3 regions of the Kitasatospora sp. NPDC059803 genome follow, and region 2 is predicted to be linked to each of the others. Evidence: riboswitches for the same ligand, from Rfam matches in the RefSeq annotation. Region 2 holds a riboswitch; each other region holds the start of a gene.
What was found. Region 2 has a riboswitch for cyclic di-AMP ahead of ACFV6I_RS31210 (transglycosylase family protein). Riboswitches for the same ligand answer to the same signal wherever they lie in the genome.
Positions count from the first base shown of each region.

Region 1 (4,179 bases), on a different contig from region 2:
CCGCCCCGCAGCTCTTCACCTGGGAGTTCGCCACCGATCCGTACCCCGCATACGCCTGGTTGCGCGAGCACGCCCCGGTGCACCGCACGACGCTGCCGAGCGGGGTGGAGGCCTGGTTGGTGACCCGCTACGCGGACGCGCGGCAGGCGCTGGCGGACAGCAGGCTGTCGAAGAACCCGGCGCACCACAGCGAGCAGGCGCACCGCACCGGGCGGGTGGGAATTCCGGGGGAGCGCCAGGCGGACTTGATGACGCATCTGCTGAACATCGACCCGCCGGACCACACCCGGCTGCGCCGGCTGGTGTCGAAGGCGTTCACGCCGCGCCGGGTGGCGGAGTTCGAGCCGCGGGTGCAGCAGCTCACGGACCGGCTGATCGACGGCTTCGCGCAGCGCGGTTCGGCGGACCTGATCCACGAGTTCGCGTTCCCGCTCCCCATCTACGCGATCTGCGACCTGCTGGGCGTGCCGGCCGAGGACCAGGACGACTTCCGGGACTGGGCCGGGATGATGATCCGGCACGGCGGCGGCCAACGCGGCGGCGTGGGGCGGGCGGTGAAGCGGATGCGGGCGTACCTGCTGGAGCTGATCCACCGCAAGCGGGCGGATCCGGGCGAGGACCTGATCTCGGGCCTGATCCGGGCGAGCGACCACGGCGAGCACCTGAACGAGAACGAGGCCGCCGCGATGGCGTTCATCCTCCTGTTCGCGGGGTTCGAGACGACCGTCAACCTGATCGGCAACGGCACGTACGCGCTGCTGCGCAACCCGGAGCAGCGCAGGCTGCTGCAGGAGTCGGTGGTGCGCGGCGAGACGGCGCTGCTGGACACCGGGATCGAGGAACTCCTGCGCTACGACGGGCCGGTGGAGATGGCGACGTGGCGCTTCGCGACGCGGCCGCTGTCGATCGGCGGGGTGGACATCCCGGTGGGCGATCCGGTGCTGGTGGTGCTGGCCGCGGCGGATCGCGATCCGGCCAGGTTCGCGGACGAGAACACCCTGGACCTGGCCCGCACGGACAATCCGCACCTGGGTTTCGGCCACGGGATCCACTACTGCATCGGCGCCCCGCTGGCCCGCCTGGAGGGGCGGAGCGCACTGACCACGCTGCTTTCCCGGCTGCCGGACCTGCGGCTCGCGGAAAACCCGGAGAACCTTCGCTGGCGGGGCGGCCTGATCATGCGTGGCCTGCGGGAACTCCCGGTCGAATTCACTCCGGAGGCCCGCTCTCCGCACGCGCCGGTCACGTCGGCCGACGCTCCGACACGCTGACGGCGCGTCTCCGGCGGGTCGTGGAGCCAGGTCTGAACCCGCATTAATCCGGACATACCGCCGCCGTTGGTAGGCGATTGACCACGCGCCGTAATTTGTGTGTGATATCGGTGATATGAGCTTGTTATTGGTCTGATGATCTGTCTACTCTCCCTGGAGTTCGCAGCTGCGGACCTCGTGCGCGGAACGCCGAATCCTGCCCGCCGCGTCACGGGAAACCGACCAGACCCTGGGCAGGGGCGGGGGAACCAGGTTTGTTGCCGTTCCCCAACGGCTTGGGGTGAAGCCGCCCGAGCGGAATCGTTTCCGCTTTCGGCGGCCGGGCCACCTCCCGGTCCGAACCCGACAGCTCACCTCGCAGGCGTGCGGAGAGGGACCTCGTCATGCTGTTCGTTGGAACTGGCCGCCACCGTCGTCGCACCCAGACCGAGAAGGCCATCGCCGTCGCCGGTGTGGCCGGCGTCGGACTCGCGATGCCGCTCCTCACCGCCACCGGCGCCTCCGCCGCCCCGGCCTCCACCTGGGACGCCGTCGCCCAGTGCGAGAGCGGCGGCAACTGGAGCATCAACACCGGCAACGGCTTCTCCGGCGGCCTGCAGTTCACGTCCAGCACCTGGAAGGCGTACGGCGGCACCTCCTACGCCCCGCAGGCCAACCAGGCCAGCAAGGCGCAGCAGATCTCGGTCGCCGAGAAGGTGCTGGCCTCGCAGGGCCCGGGCGCCTGGCCCGTCTGCTCCCAGAAGGCCGGTCTGAGCAAGGGCGGCGCCCCGGCCTCCGTGGACACCTCCACGGATGCCAAGCCCGCCAAGCAGCCCGCCGCCAAGCCGACCCAGCAGGCGCAGACCCCGAAGCCCGCCCAGCAGCCGGTCCAGCAGGCCGCCCCGAAGCCGGCCGCCCAGCAGCCCGTCCAGCAGGCCCCGCAGCAGACGCAGCCGCAGACCCAGGGCTTCTCCGGCAAGGCCGGCTGGGACGCCGACGCGAAGGTGTACTGGTACCAGAACAACGGCGCCTGGTACTGGACCAGCCACCAGAGCGTCTACCAGCAGTACGCGGGCCAGCCCGCCGCCCAGCCGCAGTACGCGCCCCGCGCCGCGCAGCCCGCACAGTCCGCCCCGGCCGCGCAGCCCGCCGCCGCGCAGGGCGGTCACGACTACACCGTCCGGGCCGGCGACACGCTGTCGACGATCGCCGCCGCCCAGGGCGTGTCCGGCGGCTGGCAGTCGGTGTACGACGGCAACCGCGGCACCGTCGGCGGCAACCCCAACCTGATCATGCCCGGCCAGGTGCTGCACCTCGGCTGAGCGGCCCGGGCCCTGAGCGGCCCGCGCCCTGCGGGCGAAGGGGGACGGGCGCCGTCCCCCTTCGCCCGCATTCCCCCGTATTCGCCCGCTTCGATCGGGCAAGCAGGTGAACTACTGGTGGGTAGCGGGGCCACACGCTGAGACGGGACCGAGGCCAGCGCGGCCCCGGGGGCCGGGGCGGTTAGGCTCTGGTCGTAACGACTCCGCAATCGTCCCGCCGGCAGCACCCAACGTCAGCCGGACCCTGCTTCCGCAAGGAGATGCCTCGTGCCGTCCATCGATGTCGTCGTAGCCCGTGAGATTCTCGACTCGCGTGGCAACCCCACGGTCGAGGTCGAGGTCGGCCTCGACGACGGCAGCACCGGTCGTGCCGCTGTCCCGTCGGGTGCCTCCACCGGCGCCTTCGAGGCGCTGGAGCTGCGCGACGGTGACAAGAACCGCTACTTCGGCAAGGGCGTGGAGAAGGCCGTCCTGGCCGTCATCGAGCAGATCGGCCCGGAGCTCGTCGGCTACGACGCCACCGAGCAGCGCCTGATCGACCAGGCCATGCTCGACCTGGACGCCACCCCGGACAAGTCCTCGCTCGGCGCCAACGCGATCCTGGGCGTCTCGCTGGCCGTGGCGCACGCCGCCTCCGAGGCCAGCGACCTGCCGCTGTTCCGCTACCTGGGCGGCCCGAACGCGCACGTGCTGCCCGTTCCGATGATGAACATCCTCAACGGCGGTTCGCACGCGGACTCCAACGTCGACATCCAGGAGTTCATGATCGCCCCGATCGGCGCGGAGTCCTTCTCCGAGGCCGTCCGCTGGGGCGTCGAGGTCTACCACACCCTCAAGGGCGTGCTGAAGGAGCGCGGCCTGTCCACCGGCCTCGGCGACGAGGGCGGCTTCGCGCCGAACCTGGACAGCAACCGCGAGGCCCTGGACCTCATCACCGAGGCCATCCAGAAGGCCGGCTACGTGCCCGGCCGCGACATCGCGCTCGCCCTGGACGTCGCCGCGTCCGAGTTCTACGAGGACGGCGCCTACCAGTTCGAGGGCAAGGCCATCTCCGCCGCCGAGCTCATCGAGTACTACGCCGAGCTGGTCGACGCCTACCCGCTGGTCTCCATCGAGGACCCGCTGGACGAGTCGGACTGGGACGGCTGGAAGGCCATGACCGTCAAGCTGGGCGACAAGGTCCAGCTGGTCGGCGACGACCTGTTCGTCACCAACCCGGCCCGCCTGGCCAGGGGCATCGAGACCGGCACCGCCAACGCGCTGCTGGTGAAGGTGAACCAGATCGGCTCGCTGACCGAGACCCTGGACGCCGTCGAGCTGGCCCAGCGCAACGGCTACCGCTGCATGATGTCGCACCGCTCCGGCGAGACCGAGGACGTCACCATCGCCGACCTGGCCGTCGCCACCAACTGCGGCCAGATCAAGACCGGCGCCCCGGCCCGCTCCGAGCGCGTCGCCAAGTACAACCAGCTGCTGCGCATCGAGGAGATCCTCGACGACGCCGCCGAGTACGCCGGCCGCGGCGCCTTCCCGCGTTTCCGTTCCGCGGAATAGCAAGCACAGCCGCTCCGCGGAGCAGCAAGCTCAGCCGCTCCTCGGAGCGGCGA
Region 1 is NZ_JBHWIJ010000088.1:156-4,334, reverse strand. Features, by position in the region: gene ACFV6I_RS16625 (cytochrome P450) at 1-1,271, shown strand, start outside; cyclic di-AMP (ydaO/yuaA leader) riboswitch at 1,482-1,649, shown strand; gene ACFV6I_RS16620 (transglycosylase family protein) at 1,655-2,572, shown strand; gene eno (phosphopyruvate hydratase) at 2,840-4,126, shown strand.
Region 1: linked by a shared signal. The riboswitch ahead of ACFV6I_RS16620 (transglycosylase family protein) and the one ahead of ACFV6I_RS31210 (transglycosylase family protein) in region 2 are both predicted to bind cyclic di-AMP.

Region 2 (4,179 bases):
TGCGCAAGATCGAGGGCTTCACGGCGGCGATGCGCGAGGTGCTGGGACGGAGCCAGGAGGAGGCCGAGGAACTCGTCCACCACACGCTGTTCAGCGTGGAGGGCGGGCACGCGGCGGCCGGCGCACTGCTGGACAAGGGCTGCACGGCGATCGTCTGCGGCAGCGACATGATGGCGCTCGGGGCGATCCGGGCGGTGCGGCAGCGTGGACTGTCGGTGCCGCACGACGTCTCGGTGGTCGGCTTCGACGACTCGCCGCTGATCGCCTTCACCGAGCCGCCGCTGACCACGATCCGCCAGCCGGTCGAGGCGATGGCGACCGCGGCGGTGGACGCGCTGCTGGAGGAGGTCGGCGGGAACGCGGTCCAGCGCGGGGAGTTCATGTTCCAGCCGGAGCTGGTCATGCGTGGCTCCACGGGGGCCTGCGCGCGCTGAGGACGGTCAACGGACGGGCCCCGGAGAGCTGTTGCTCTCCGGGGCCCGTTGCGTGCCGCCCGGGTGCCGGGTCAGCCCTCGTGGTCCGTGGGGCGGCTCTCGGTGAGCCGTTGGCCGTCGGTGGCGTCGCCGGTGCGGGTCTCGGTGCGGCGGCCGCGGGCCAGGTAGTCGCGCAGGACGAGTTCGACGGCGTCCTGCGGGTTCTTGGTGCCGGAGAGCATCATCGCGTCGATCGCGAGGTTGGCGTCGAGTGTGACGGTGACCTGGGCCATGGTGACTCCTCCTCGGGTGCCGGAGCAGCAGCATGCCCGCTGGGGGCGGGCTTTGACCATGGCCCCGGGCGGTCCTGCCCGGCGGCCTGCCGGCGGCCTTCCTACGGCGCCGGGCGACCGCCGGGGCGGGCGGCGGCTGACAGATAACAGATGATGAAATCTGTTATCTGAAATCTGTTATCTGTCAGCCGTCAGTTGTCAGCTGTCACCCGCGGGTCGTGCTCAGACCCGGCCGGCGAAGTCCGGCGCCCAGTTGGCGACGGTCTGCAGGCGCACGCCCGAGCTCGGGTTGGCGGCCTCGACGTACTGGCCGCCGCCGATGTAGATCGCGACGTGGTAGACGCCGGAGTTCTGGCCGTTGTTGGACCAGAACAGCAGGTCGCCCGCCTGCAGGCTGTCCAGCGAGACGCGGGTGCTGGCGGCGGCCTGGTCGGCGGCGACGCGCGGGACGGAGACACCCGCGGCGCGCAGCGCGGCCTGGGTCAGGCCGGAGCAGTCCCAACCGCCGTTGCCGGTACCGCCGTAGACGTACGCCTGGCCGACCTTCGACTGGGCGAAGGAGACCGCGGCGGCCATGCTGCCGGTGGCGGCCGGGGCCTGAGCGGGGGTCTGCGCCTGGGCGGCCGGCTTGGAAGCCGGCTTGGCGGCCGGGGTCGAGGTCGGGGCCGGGGCCTGCGGCTGGGCGGTCGGCTTGGCGTTCACGGCGGCGCCGTTGGAGGTCTGGCCGGACTTCTGCGAGCGGTCGAACCAGGTGAAGTCCGAGCCGGACTGGTCGGTCTGAGCCGACTGCTGGGCCTGGCCGCCGTCCTTGAACGAGAGGCGCTGGCCCGGGTAGATGGTGTCCGGACCCTCGGTCAGGGTGCCGCGGTTGAGCTCGTACAGCCGCTGCCAGCCGCCCTGGAGGTTGTGCTTGTCGGCGATCGAGGACAGCCAGTCGCCGGAGGCGACGGTGTAGTCGTCGCCCTGGGGCTGGGCGCTGTTCTGGGCCTGGTTCTGGCCCTTCTGCGCCGAGGTGCCGTTGGCGGAGTCGGCGGGGGCCTGTGCCTGGTCCTGGGCCGGTGCGGCCGGCTTGGCGGGCTTCGCGGCCGGGGTGGCCGGGGCCTGGCTCTGCGCGGGCTTGGCGGCCGGGGTGGCCGGCTTCGCGGCGGGCTTGGTGGCGGTCGAGCTGGCAGCCGAGCCGGTGGTCGAGCCGGCCGAGGTGTCGACGGCAGCCGCGGCGCCGCCCTTGGTCAGGCCGGCCTGGACCGAGCACACCGGCCAGGCGCCGGGGCCCTGCGAGGCGAGGACCTTCTCGGCGACGGCGATCTGCTGGTCCTTGGTGGCCTGGTTGGCCTGGGGGGCGTACGCGGTGCCGCCGAAGGCGGCCCAGGTGCTGGAGGTGAACTGCAGGCCGCCGTAGAAGCCGTTGCCGGTGTTGATGCTCCAGTTGCCGGTGCTCTCGCACTGGGCGACCTTGTCCCAGGTGGCGACGGAGGCGGCGGAGGCGGTGCCGGAGGTGAGGCAGGGGATGGTGAGGCCGACGCCCGCGACGCCGATGGCGGCGATCACGCGTCGGGTACGACTGGACAGACGGGTGCCGTTGGTGGGCAGCATGAAGACGCAGTCCTCTCCCACGCCTGCGAGGTGAGCTGTCGGATTCGGGCTGGAGTTGCCCGGCCGCGCTGTGGGCGCGGCTTCACCCCTAGCCCTGGATCGTTCCGGGGAACGGTCCGGGGCGACTTGCCTGTGGGTCCCCCGCTCCTGCCGTGGTGCGTTTTCGCGCTGCCAGGACATCCGACGGCAGGACTCGGCGTCGCGGATGAACTGGGTTCGTGTGGCCACGAACGGGGAGCACGTTAAGCAGACTTAAGTTCAAACTGCAAACACCTGTGACGCGCATCACGGTTTGGCGAGAACGGTCGTTCCCCTCGCTCGCCATGATCGAAAATGGCCGATTTCCGGCAATGCCGCGAAGGGCGTGCACAACTGTCTGTGCTTCAGGAGGCGGGTGACGGCGGGTCGGGTCCCCCGGGGGCCGCCCGCCGAGAAGGAGGTGCGTCCACACTGTGGCCGTCGGAGGATGGATCGAGCGACGGCGAACAAATGCGGATAGAACGGACATCGCACCTATTCGCCCTTTAACTCCCTTACGGGACAAGCAGGAAGGGCCCGGAACGGCTACGTTCCGGGCCCTTCACGCGTGCGGTGACCGCTACTGGCCGGCCGACTCCTCGGTGGCGGTGCGAGCGGCGTGGGCGGCGTGACCGCCCCGGCCGGAGTGGTCGGCGTGCGCGCCCTCGGCGGTCTCCGCCGCCTCGGCCTCGGCCTGCGCCAGGGCCTCGGGGGAGGGTGCCGGCAGCGCGGCCAGGTAGGTGGCGGCGATCAGCTGGCCGACCGTCGGGTAGGCGCCCAGCGGCGCCGCGGACGGGCAGCCGGTCTCCTCGGCGGCCGTGGCGAGCAGTTCGGAGTCGGCCTCCGGCCCGATCACCAGCGGGGCCAGCGCCGGGCGCTGGGAGCCGGTCTCCTTGAGGTGGTTGACGGCCGCGGCGACCGAGCCCGGCACGTCGAGCGCGGCGGGCACGACCGGGACGGCCAGTCGTGCCGCCAGCAGGACACCGGTGATGCCGGCCGCGGCAGCGGCCTCCTCGCCGCCGACGGTGGTCAGCACGACGCCGTCCGCGGCGGTCGCGATGGCGAACAGCCGGGCCCGGTCGGCGCGTGCCAGGCCGGCCTCGGACAGGCGCACGTGCACGGCCTCGGCGAGCAGCGGGTGCGGGCCGAGCACGTCGGTGACGGGGGCTCCGTACTCCGCGGCGAGGGCGTGAAGTTCGGTCAGGAATCCGTGCGGGCCGGGTACCAGCGGCACCAGGACCGGCGCGGGCAGGCCCGCCTCGGCGGCCATGGCCAGCAGTTCGGCGACGGTGCGGTCGTCACTGTCGACCCCCTGGGCGGCTTCGCCCGGGAGGTAGCCGACGGCGGTCTGGATGCCGCTCTGCTCGCTGCGGACGATCGACAGCAGCTCCTCGACGACCGAGCGGGACTCGGGCCCGGCGGTCGCGGGCACGGCGAGCACCAGGGCCGGGGAGCCGGCCGGGATCTCGGGGCGCTCGGGGCGGCGGTGGCGCCCCCGCGCACGGGAGCCTGGAGTGCGGACGGGCAGTGGCGCGCCCGGGATGGCTGCGGTGCTCATGCCGGAGATCGTAGGACATCGGCCCGTCAGGCCTGCATTCGGCTGCCGTTCGAGTTTCACGTGGTCATGGCGGGTGTGCCGCGTTCCCGCGGTGTCCGTCCGGGCGGTTTACCCGCAATCCGGACATATCTCACCCAGCCTTCGAGCGATCACCGCTCGTAGCCCTGACGTGTCCGACGGGGCGTCGAGTTGCCTGTGTGGCGCGTGAGATGTCTCACAGCCGGGAGGTCGCCTGACGGAGCGTCACGGCAGCGCGACTCCGGGCGTCTGAAGATCAACATTCAGCGGGGAACCGCTCACGGCC
Region 2 is NZ_JBHWIJ010000268.1:3,611-7,789, reverse strand. Features, by position in the region: gene ACFV6I_RS31220 (LacI family DNA-binding transcriptional regulator) at 1-434, shown strand, start outside; gene ACFV6I_RS31215 (hypothetical protein) at 506-706, opposite strand; gene ACFV6I_RS31210 (transglycosylase family protein) at 929-2,320, opposite strand; cyclic di-AMP (ydaO/yuaA leader) riboswitch at 2,307-2,467, opposite strand; gene ACFV6I_RS31205 (hypothetical protein) at 2,898-3,875, opposite strand.

Region 3 (4,179 bases), on a different contig from region 2:
GCGGCAGCGACAGCTGGGCCAGCCCGCCGACCGCGAGCAGCAGCGCACCGCGCCGGGACAGCGTCCGGCGGGCGCCGCCTATCGGGTGGGGGGTGTCGGGGTCGGACGGTGCCGGGCTCAGAGCCGGACCACCCCCGCGACCGGCATCGCGTTGACGCTCTCGTAGCGGACCCTGGCGCCCGGGTAGGGGGCGTGCACGATCACCCCGCCGCCGGCGTACATCCCGACGTGGTGCATGTCCCGGTAGAAGATCACCAGGTCTCCCGGCCGCGCTTCGGAGAGGCTGACCCGCTGCCCGGCGTACGCCTGGGCCTGCGAGGTGCGCGGCAGGGTCACTCCGGCCTGCCGCCAGCTGTAGTACATCAGACCGGAGCAGTCGAAGGCGCGGGGCCCGGTGGATCCGTAGAGGTAGGGCGAGCCGATCATCCGCACCGCGGCGGCCAGTGCGGCCGCCCCGCGCTCGGAGGCGGGCGGGGCCGTGCCGAGGTCCAGCCGGTCGGTGCCCCGGGTGGCGCGCTGCTCGGCCTCCTGGGCGTCCTGGGCGGCCATCCGGGCCCGCTCGGCGACGCCCAGGCTGTTCAGCAGCCGCTGGGCCTTGGTGAGCCGCTGCTGGATCTGCTGCTTGCTGTCGGCGAGCGAGCGGCGGGCCTGGTCGAGTTCGGCGAGCTTTCCGGCGGTCTCGGTGCGGCGCTGGTCGAGCCGGCGCTGGCGGGTGGCCAGTTCGTGCAGGGTCTCCTGCTGCCGCTCGGCGGCCTGGTCGAGGGTGCGGGCCCGGGACAGGTAGCCCTCCGGGTCGGTGGAGAGCATCAGCTGGACGGTCTGGGCCATGCCGCCGCCGCGGTACTCGGCGCCGGCCACGGTGGCGAGGTCGCCGCGCAACTGGTTGAGCTGGTCCTGGGCGACGGCGATCTCGCCCTGGAGGACGGTCGTCTCGCCCTGGAGGCGCTGCTGCGTCTCCAGGGCGGCGTTGTACTTCTCGGACGCCTGCTCGGCCTCGCCGTAGAGCTGTTCCACCTGCGCCTTGACGTCCTTGCGGGTGGGCGTGTCCGGCACGGCGGGGGCGGCCTGGGCGCTGCCGCCCGCCGTCACGCCCAGGGCGGTGGTGGCGGCCGCGGTCAGCACCAGCGCACGGGCGAGCAGTTGGGGACGACGGTGCACGGGCATGGCGGCAGCGGCTCCGATCCGGCGGTGGGGCCCCGCCGCCGCACCAACGCGGGCGGCCCTGGAAGCGGAGTCCGGTGGCAGACGTTAGCGAGTCCGGGCAACCGAGTCCAAACCCCTGCCAACCCGAATATTTGACCCGTAATCGGACATCAGTCCGAGGCGCCGGAAAAGCCGCTGGCCCGGCCTTCCGTGGTGGAAGGCCGGGCCTGGGAGGGCCTGCGCGGGGATCAGACCCGCACGATGGAGGTCAGCGGCATGTTGCCGACCGCCTCGTAGCGGACCGACGCGCCGGGCTTGGGCGCGTGCAGCACCTGGCCGTTGCCGGCGTAGATGCCGACGTGGTGGGCGTCCCCGTAGAAGATCAGCAGGTCGCCGGGCTGGGCCTGGGAGAGGTCGGTGCCGATCCGGGTACCGGCGTGGGCCTGCTCCTGCGAGGTGCGCGGCAGCGCCACGTCGACCTGGTTGAACGCCCAGACCATCAGGCCCGAGCAGTCGAAGGAGCCGGGGCCGGAGGCGCCGTAGACGTACGGGCTGCCGATCTTGGAGGCGGCGATGGACAGCGCCGCGGCGCCGCGCGAGCTGCCGGCGCTCGGCTTGGTGACCGGCGCGGCGGGGGCCTGCGACGCGCTCAGGTCGGTGCGGCTGTTGTCGCGGGAGGAGCGGTCGGCGGCCTGCTGGGCCGCCGCCTGCTGCTGGGCGGCCTTCGCGGCGGCGTCGGCCTTCGCCTTGGCCTCGGCGGCGGCCTTCTCCTCGGCCGCGCGGATCGCCTGGCGCTCCTGCTCGGACAGGGTGTTGAAGAGGTCCTGCGCGGCCTTGAGCTTGCCCTGGACCTCGTCCTTGGCGCTCTTCAGCTGCTGGGTGGTGGTCTCCATCTCGGCGAGCTTGCCCTGGGCCTCGGAGCGCACCTGGTCGAGCTTGCGCTGCTCGTCCTGGAGCTGCTTGAGCTGGCCCTTCTGGGTGCCGCCGGCCTGGTTCAGCGTGTCGGCCTGGCTCAGGAAGGTGTCCGGGCTGGCGGAGAACATCAGCTGGACGGTCTGCGATATGCCGCCGTTGCGGTACTGCTCGCCGGCGATCTCGGCCAGGCCGCCCTGAAGGTCGGTCACCTGCCCCTGCTGCCGCGCCACCTGGTCCTGGAGGTCGGTGACCTGCTTCTGCAGCTGCTGCTGCTTCTCCTGGGCGGCGTTGAGCTTCTCGGTCGCGACCTCGGCCTGCTCGTTGAGCTGGTCGACCTGCTCCTTGACCTGGTCCTTGGTCGGCTGCGGGTCGGCGTGGGCGCCGGACTGCGCGGACAGCGCGACGGCCGCGGCGGCGAAGCCGGTCATGATCGAGACCCGGGTGCGACTAGCGGGCTTGGGACGACGATGGGACGCCACGAAGGCGGACTCCTTCTTCCTACGCCGTCTACCGGGTGAGCTGACGGGTTCGGGCCGGAAGCGTGCCCTACGACGCCTCACGGCCGTTCCACCGGCCGACCTGGCGCCGATTCACCCCGGAGGAACGTGGTTCCCCGGCTCCGTTCGACAGCACCCCCGACTGCTGGGCTCCCCGTCGGGCAGGCACTGGGCCCGCCCCGCTGCGTCACGAACTCGACGGAAACCACCGCCGTCACCCTGGCTGGGCGATCGGGAGTGCGGTGGCTCGGGGCACGACCCTAGTAACTGAACCGTGATCCGTTCAAATCCTTGTCAGAAAAAAGACGGAAGAAGACCAAAGTTCTTTTGTGAATATGACACATAGTGATCACCGCCGTACGCAAAGCTGATCAGTCTTCACCGGGGACTCGCGCGACGGACAAAACCCGAACGCCACCCCCGGTCGGAGGGTGGCGTGGATCACAGGCCCGGACGGGGCCCTTCGGGCGTGTCGGGCCGTCAGACCCGGCGGATCGTGTTGATCGGCATCGCGTCGACCTTCATCACCTTCACCACGTCGCCGGTGTGCGGCGCGTGCACCACCATGCCGTTGCCGATGTACATCCCGACGTGGTGCCGGTCGGGGCCGTAGATGACCAGGTCGCCCGGCTGGGCCTGGTCCAGCGTGACCTTGGTGCCGACGTTGCCCTGCTCCTGCGAGGTACGCGGCAGCGAGACGCCGGCCTGGCCGTACGCCCAGACCATCAGGCCCGAGCAGTCGAAGGTGGTCGAGCCGGTGGCGCCCCACACGTACGGCGAGCCCTGCTTGCTCATCGCCTTGGCGACGGCCACGCCCGCGTAGCCGCCGGCCTGCGGGAGGCTGCCGAGGTCGGCCCGGTCGCTGCCGCGCGAGGCGCGGTCGTCCTGCTGCTGCTGGGCCCGCAGCGCGGCGCGGTCGGAGGCGCTGAGCGAGTTCAGCAGATCCTGCGCGGCCTTGAGCTTCTGGTTGACGTCCGTCTTGGCCTGGTTCAGGTCCTTGGTGGTGGAGTCGAGCGAGGCCAGGACGGCGGCGGCCTCGGACTTCTCCTGGTCCAGCCGACGCTGCTGGTCCAGCAGGCCCTTGAGCGCCTCGGACTCGCTGGCGCTGGCCTGCTGGGCGCTGGACGCCTTCTCCAGGTAGCCGGACGGGTCCGAGGAGAGCATCAGCTGGACGGACGGGTCGATGCCGCCGGTGCGGTACTGCTCGCCCGCCACGCCGGCCAGGCCGGTCTGGAGCTGGGTCATCTCGTCCTGGCTGCGGGCCACCTTGTCCTGCAGCTGGTCGGACTGCTTGCGGAGCTGGTCGGCCCGCTCCTTAGCGCCGTTGTACTTCTCCGCCGCCTGCTCCTGGTCCTGCTGGAGCTGGTCGATCTGCGCCTTGACGTCGCTCTTGCTGGGCTGGGGCGCGGCGTGCGCGGCGACCTGCGCGGAGAGGGCGACCGCGGTCGCCGCGGCAGCGGTGAGCACGGAGACCCGGGCGCGGCTCGGCTGCTTGGGACGGCGGTGGGAGGCCAAGGGAATTGCTCCTTCTTCCATCGGCCTCACCCGATCAGGTGAGAATCCGGAAAATAGGTTTGACGCCACACCCTAGGGAAGATCCACGGGTTTTGCCACTCCCCCGAAG
Region 3 is NZ_JBHWIJ010000057.1:9,417-13,595, forward strand. Features, by position in the region: gene ACFV6I_RS12590 (NlpC/P60 family protein) at 118-1,164, opposite strand; gene ACFV6I_RS12595 (NlpC/P60 family protein) at 1,392-2,537, opposite strand; cyclic di-AMP (ydaO/yuaA leader) riboswitch at 2,548-2,697, opposite strand; gene ACFV6I_RS12600 (NlpC/P60 family protein) at 3,036-4,070, opposite strand.
Region 3: linked by a shared signal. The riboswitch ahead of ACFV6I_RS12595 (NlpC/P60 family protein) and the one ahead of ACFV6I_RS31210 (transglycosylase family protein) in region 2 are both predicted to bind cyclic di-AMP.